Regions from separate parts of the Exiguobacterium sp. s191 genome, predicted to be linked through region 2. Evidence: riboswitches for the same ligand, from Rfam matches in the RefSeq annotation. Region 2 holds a riboswitch; the other holds the start of a gene.
What was found. A riboswitch is a leader RNA that binds a small molecule or an ion and turns the genes downstream of it on or off. The one in region 2 is predicted to bind S-adenosylmethionine.
Positions count from the first base shown of each region.

Region 1: it holds a riboswitch for S-adenosylmethionine, as region 2 does, so the genes downstream of both, KNQ09_RS13200 (2,3-diketo-5-methylthiopentyl-1-phosphate enolase) here and KNQ09_RS14280 (amino acid permease) in region 2, are expected to answer to the same signal.

Region 1 covers NZ_JACSNC010000002.1:306,159-309,578, forward strand. The annotation lists gene KNQ09_RS13195 (2-hydroxy-3-keto-5-methylthiopentenyl-1-phosphate phosphatase) at 1-307, opposite strand, end outside; gene KNQ09_RS13200 (2,3-diketo-5-methylthiopentyl-1-phosphate enolase) at 304-1,494, opposite strand; SAM riboswitch class I at 1,565-1,666, opposite strand; SAM riboswitch class I at 1,872-1,975, shown strand; gene mtnK (S-methyl-5-thioribose kinase) at 2,054-3,220, shown strand; gene mtnA (S-methyl-5-thioribose-1-phosphate isomerase) at 3,217-3,420, shown strand, end outside.
Region 2 covers NZ_JACSNC010000003.1:190,821-194,240, forward strand. The annotation lists gene mmuM (homocysteine S-methyltransferase) at 1-187, opposite strand, end outside; gene KNQ09_RS14280 (amino acid permease) at 162-1,565, opposite strand; SAM riboswitch class I at 1,643-1,744, opposite strand; gene KNQ09_RS14285 (polysaccharide pyruvyl transferase family protein) at 1,853-3,319, opposite strand.

The DNA.
Region 1 (3,420 bases), on a different contig from region 2:
AAAAGTCCATTCCACCGCTGACGATCGAAAAATCGATGCCTTGACGACGACTGTACTGCAGTAACTCCGAAAATCCGTCGCGAATGACTGCACGCTCCAACAAAAAGTCAAGATAGGCTGTTTTTCCGTCAGACGGCAGAAGTGCGAACATTTGCCCGACACCACTCTGAATCGATAACGTCCGGTCGAGTACACCGCGTTTCAACGGTTCGAAGTCACTCGCTGGCGCAAATGCCTGCATGAGTGCGATGATGTTATCTTGCGTCGTCACCGTCCCATCGAAGTCACAAAGAATCCGTACGGTCATGACTTGATCCCCCAAGCGTCGAGGGCAATTCGTAATTCTTCATGACGCGATGCTGCCGTCGATAGGGATTCATTTGCGAGTGCCGCATCGAGTGCCTGACGGAAAGCAATGACGCCAGCCGCAGCACCTTGCGGATGACCATGTACGCCGCCACCGGCGTTGATGACGGAATCGATCCCGAAGTCTCGTACGAGTTGAGCGACGAGTCCAGGATGAATACCGGCTGAAGGAACCGGGAAGATCGATTTCGTCTGCCCGAGACGGGTCGCTTCGACCGCGATGCCACGAGCGACATCCTTTGGTAAAGCGACATTGCCATAAGGAGACGGGAATAGCGTCAAGTCTGCTCCAGCAGCACGCGGTAATGTGCCGAGTAAGACAGGGGCTGCGACTCCGTGATTCGGGCTAGCGATCAACGCACCGCTATATGCCGGATGATTGAAGAGCGGAACGTTGATTTCCGGATCACTTGCCAGTTCGCGTAAGACATCGAGTCCGTATGTGAAGGTATTCAGCAAGAAAGCAGTCGCTCCAGCATCAATCAATCGCTTGGCTTGATCCTTGAGCGTAAAGACAGGACCGCTGAGTGTGATCGCATACAACGCACGTTTACCGGTCCGTTGGAAGTGAGCATCGATGACCTCACGTCCGATCCGTGCCCGATCAATCGTCGGTGTCAATGGATTGTCGTATAGGATCTCATCGTCTTTGACGAGATCAATCCCACCAGCGAGTTGTCCTTCGAGTTGATCACGAAGGAACGATAAATCGCGTCCGATGACTCCTTTGAAGATGCTCATTAATAATGGGCGATCTTCGACACCGATCAAGGAACGGACCCCTTCGATCCCGAATTTCGCACCTGGAAAGTCCGACGTAAATGTATCGGGTAGTAGCAATTCCGTTAATTTGATTTCACCGTCGAGTGAGAGTTTCCCGAAGATGGTCGTCAGAATCGCAGAAAAGTCGCGCGATACGTTATGTTCCGGGTAACGAATCGTGATATATCCTTTGCCATCGCGCTCTTCGGTATGTACGACTTCCCCTTTGAACGAGGCGAGTTGTTGTTGTTCGAGATGATTCAGTTCCGTCCAAGAACCGACTGTCAGACCAAGCGCGAGTTGTTCAGCGCGTTGCTCGAGTCGATCACGGGCAGTCAATTGATAAGTAGCAGTGATATAAGCCATGTCTTTCCTCCTTCAACAAAAAAATGGTCTCTCGTCAGCGACAAGAGACCATGAATGATTCGAACGTGGACTCTTATCTGTCAGCTTAGTAGCTGCAAGAATTAGCACCGTGCCAAAAGGTCGGTTGCTGCGACATCGTAGGGCTTGTCCCTCCGTCTGCTCTTGATAAGAATTGGATGAAATTGTGAAATCTAATTGCAATTTTTACATGAGAATCGCCACTTGTCAAACTATTTTTAGAAAATTTATTTTTTTGAAAATACTATTTCTATAGATGGCATAAAAATGATATCCGTTTCTGCTTGATTTCGATTTGACAGCGAGGAAGTCGATTGCGTAAGATTCAAATCAATATCACACACGACAACTACATACGACTCTTATCGCGAGTTGGCAGAGGGAATTGGCCCGATGACGCCGCAGCAACCGACCACTGGGCACGGTGCTACATCCAACAGACGTTTTGTCTGAGAGATAAGAGGACGCAGTGACTTTTCTGCGCCTCTTTTCGATGACGAAAAGAGGCGCTTTTTCGTGTATCACATAGGGGGAAACTGAGATGACATATAAAGCATTTACAGAACAGGACGCGATTGATCGTGTTCGGACACTAGGACTGATCGGCGATGGAGCCGTCGAAGCAGAAGAGATTGGCGACGGGAACCTCAACCTCGTTTTCCGAATTCGAGAGGGTGAACATCGATTGATTCTAAAACAAGCATTACCATATGCGAAGGTCGTCGGGGAGAGCTGGCCGTTATCGCTCGAACGAGCGTGGATCGAGCAATCCGCACTCCGTGAATTCGCACGGCATGCCGTGCCGTTCGTACCGCGTGTCTTTCATGCTAGTCATGAAGAGGCGTATACGGTCATGGAAGATCTTTCACATCTGACGATCGTTCGAAGCGGTTTACTCGCAGGTGAACAGTATCCGTTGCTTGCGGAACATATCGGTTCTTATCTCGCTCGGACGTTATTCCATACATCGGACTTTGCGCTTGGTCCGGTTGAAAAGAAACGTGTCGCCCGAACGTACTACAATCCAGACTTGTGCGACATCACGGAAAAATTAATCTTCACGGATCCGTTTCATGACGCGGAGACGAACGAGATTGAAGCCGGACTCGAAGAAGAGGTGGCACGTCTATGGGCAGACGATGAGTTAAAACGCGAAGTCGCAAAACTCGAAGCGCTCTTCATCACGAAAGGAGATGCATTGCTGCACGGCGATCTACATACAGGAAGCATCTTCGCCTCGGCGACGGAAACGAAAGTCATCGATCCAGAATTCGCCTTTTATGGTCCATTCGGATTCGATGTCGGACAGTTCATTGCGCATCTATTCTTCGCGGCATATCCGGATTACCCTACACGACGTGACGCCCGAATCAAGGATATCGATACGTTCTGGCTGACGTTCGCTTCAACGTTCCGTGCCTTATGGGAACGGGAAGCCGTCGAACCGTTCCAGGCATCAGGACTCGTCGATGATGTACTGAGCACGATCTTGCAGGATGCCCTTGGCTTTGCTGGTTGCGAATTGATTCGGCGGACGATTGGTCTTGCACCGGTCGCTGATTTAGAATCAATCGATTCAACGACGGAACGCTTAGAGCGGAAACGTCACGCTCTTCGTCTAGGAGCGGCGTTAATCAAACGCCGTACAGAATGCCGGACATTCGATGATTTACGAAACTTTGACGTAACGGAGGAACTCAGCCGATGACTACATTCGTTCAAAGTATCCGTTACGAAGATCGTGTCTTGACGATTCTCGATCAGACACGTCTACCGCAAGAAGAGCACTATGAAGTCATTGCTGATCTCGCGCAAGCGGTTGAGGCGATTAAACAACTACGTGTCCGGGGCGCACCTGCGATCAGCTTATTCGGTGGATTCGTGCTCGTTCAAGAAGCGTACCGCTTT
Region 2 (3,420 bases):
CTACTTCAAAGTAGTCACGATGGACGTGTTCGATCTGTTCCGGTGCTTCGATTAAGAGACGTGCTGACCAAAGCGGGTCGTTCAGGTCGAATCCTTTCTGTTCAAGTTCGGTTGCAAGGGCACCATCTAAAATGAGAAAGGGAACTTCCTGTAATCGTTGATCAACTGGATTTTTGATTCGGGACATCTTCAACACTCCGTTTCTGAGAAGAATTCGTGAACGCATGAACGACATAACAGATCACGATGAATGGAATACCACAGTACAAGGCAATTCGTTGTGTCGGATCAAATCCGATACCAATCAGAGAAATCAAACAAACGACGAAAGCGGCGATCGGTACGAATGGAAAGAGTGGTGTGCGATAGACCAATTCGTCGACCGTATGCTCTTCACGAAGAAATTGCTTCCGGAAGCGATACTGGGCAACGCTGATACTCATCCAAACGACGACGACAGCGAGACCGGAAATCGAGACGAGCGCGATATAGACACTTCCTGCTGCATAGATGCTAGACAGCAAGGCAAGTCCTCCGCCAAGCATGCTGAACAATACAGCTCGAAGTGGAACCCCACTTGGCGTCACCTGGGCGAAAAAGCGTGAAATCATGCGTTCGTTCGCAAGCGACCAGAGCATCCGAGAAGCGGCGTAAAGTCCAGAGTTCGCTGCCGACAAGATCGCTGTCAAAATGACGAAGTTCATCACATCTGCCGCGTACGGAATTCCGATCCGTTCAAACACGGCGACGAACGGACTTTCGAGCACACCCTTCCCATCCGTTGGCAATAAGACGGCTAATACGATGATCGTACCGACGAAAAAGAGGACGAGTCGCAAAATCGTCGTCCGGATCGCAAGCGGAATCGTCCGTTTCGGATCGACTGCTTCACCCGCTGCGACACCGATTAGTTCCGTTCCCGAGTAAGCAAAGTTCACAGCAAGCATCGTCATGAAGATGACGAAAGCTCCATTTGGAAACAATCCGCCTTCGGTTAACGAAGAAAAGAATGGGGCCGGGCTACCATCTTGTAAGGGAATGAAACCAACGATCGCTCCCGCACCAAGTAAAATGAAAGCAATGATCGTCACGACCTTGATGGCGGAAAACCAAAACTCGACTTCAGCGAACACGCGAACCTTCAAGACGTTGATACCAAGGATCATCGCAGCGAACAAGGCGCTGAACACCCAAACCGGAATCGACGGGAACCAACGTTGCATTAAAATGCCTGCTGCCGTGAATTCTGAACCAAGGGCGACCGTCCACGTCAGCCAGTAGAGCCAGGCCACTGTATAACCGGTGCCGGGTCCAATGTACTTCGTTGCGTACTTATGGAATGATCCGGTTTCCGGCATGTGCACGGCGAGTTCACCGAGACTTAACATGACTAAGTAAACGACGACGGCCCCAATCAAATACGATAAAATCGTTCCGACGCGTCCTGCTTGTTCCAACGTATAACCTGTACTTAAAAATAATCCTGTTCCAATGACACCACCTAACGACAGCATGATCAGATGACGTGATTCCATCTTGCGTCGAAACGCTCCGCTCGTTTTCATGAATCCATTTCCTCCTCGTTCCACCTATTCCAAACAAAAAACGCATCCTCACGGATGCGTCGGTCGACAATTCGGAAATCTTATCGATCGGGTGCAGCACCCGCAGGAATTAGCACAGTATCTTTCGACCTGTTGCTGAGGTTTCATAGGGCCAGTCCCTCCACCTCTCTGGATAAGTATGTAATTGTTCCTAACCCTATCAAGTCTTTTTCAAATTGTCAACACAATTCAGAATACTCCTATCAAAAAAACATTCCGCATCGTATCGATCCGGAATGTTTGGAGGTTTATTTTTTGGCGAATAAATCCGCTGTTTTCAAGGCTGCACGAACCGCTTTCCGATTCAATGTTCCTTGCTGGTGCTTCATTTTCTTCGTTTGGGCAGCCAATTGCGCTTTGAGCGCCGCAATCTCTTGATCCTTTTGAGCCGTTCCTGTTTGTTTCTGTAATGCTTTGATTTTCTTATCTTTTTCAGCTAATTGTGCTTTTGTTTGTTTTTGCGCATCCGCAATCTTCTTCTCTTGTTCCGGGAAGAACCGTTCAAAACGAGCGACTGCTTCCTCAAGACTTACGCCAGAGATCGGTTGGACTGGTGGGAGCAACTCGGTTTGCGCCATTTGACGGTCAAACGGTACATTCTCAGGATAGTTCGTCTCTTGATAGATATGCTCAAGATTGTTCACGTTCAAGAAGTCAACGAAGTTGTCGAAGTTACGCGCTTGAACACGTGCCGGACTTTGGAAGTCAGCGCTTGCTACGACGTCGGATAATTGTGTATCCGCTGTGATGTCGTTCGCCCAAATGTGCGTCAACTGATGGTAATCCGTCAATTCGCGCATCCGTGCATCTTTTGGAATGAGGATACTCGGCGTACCTGCAAGCGTTGCTGTGATGTTTCCGTGCAAGCGCGCACCAAAACTAAGGTCTGCTTGTCCAATGAAATCGAACCATGTCTGTGCGTTCAAGAAGAAACGGACCCGATCATTCATGTAAGCAGGATCCGACATTTTCACCGGATAGTTCGTCACTGAAAGATCTGCAATCGGGTGCGTCCCTGTATACGTCAACTTCAGTTCCTTCATCCATTGGGGAATGAAGTAATGATTTGGATACTCTTCCATCCCACGTGTAATGAAATCGAGGACGTTTTGTGGAGCTAAACGTGACGAGTTGACCGTAATCATCGACTCAGGTGTGATGTTCGTTTCACGGATGTGCAAATCACGACCGAACGCGTACATCGAAGGACATCCGATAACGCGATGATCGATCCCTTCGCGGAAACCAAGACGTGTTAAGTATTTCGACGTGATCTCCCCGCGAAGACCCAGCATGCTCGAGCGCTCGAGAACGGCACTGACGAACGCTTTGACATCTTCATCGAATGGGAATCCACCATCTAAGTCTGGTTCAAACGGTGCACGTAACCCTACACCGATGACGACAACTGGAATTTTTAATTTTTTGATGAGACGTGTATATTTCCGTAACGTCGGTACGAATTCTTTTCGGAATGCATCCGCTAACGGAATGACATAAAGATCAAAGTTGGCATTGATTTCGTCTGCCCGTTCTTCGTCGTAATAGTAATAGTCAGGTGTAATCGTCGTACCTTCTGTCATCAACGTCCGAAAGATACTGTATTGATAGATAAGATTTCCAACGTTTCCTCCAATGGAATTATGTTTCATCAAATAAGGAGCATCGAACTGTTCGAATGGTGTCATACCTGCACGAATAATAATACGTTTCATAATGGATAAACTTCCCCTCTCGTCTGCTTCATTCGTCCTTGCAAGAAAAAAAATACGGAAAAATATATTATCAGTTTTTTTCAATCTCATTAAGAATAGAT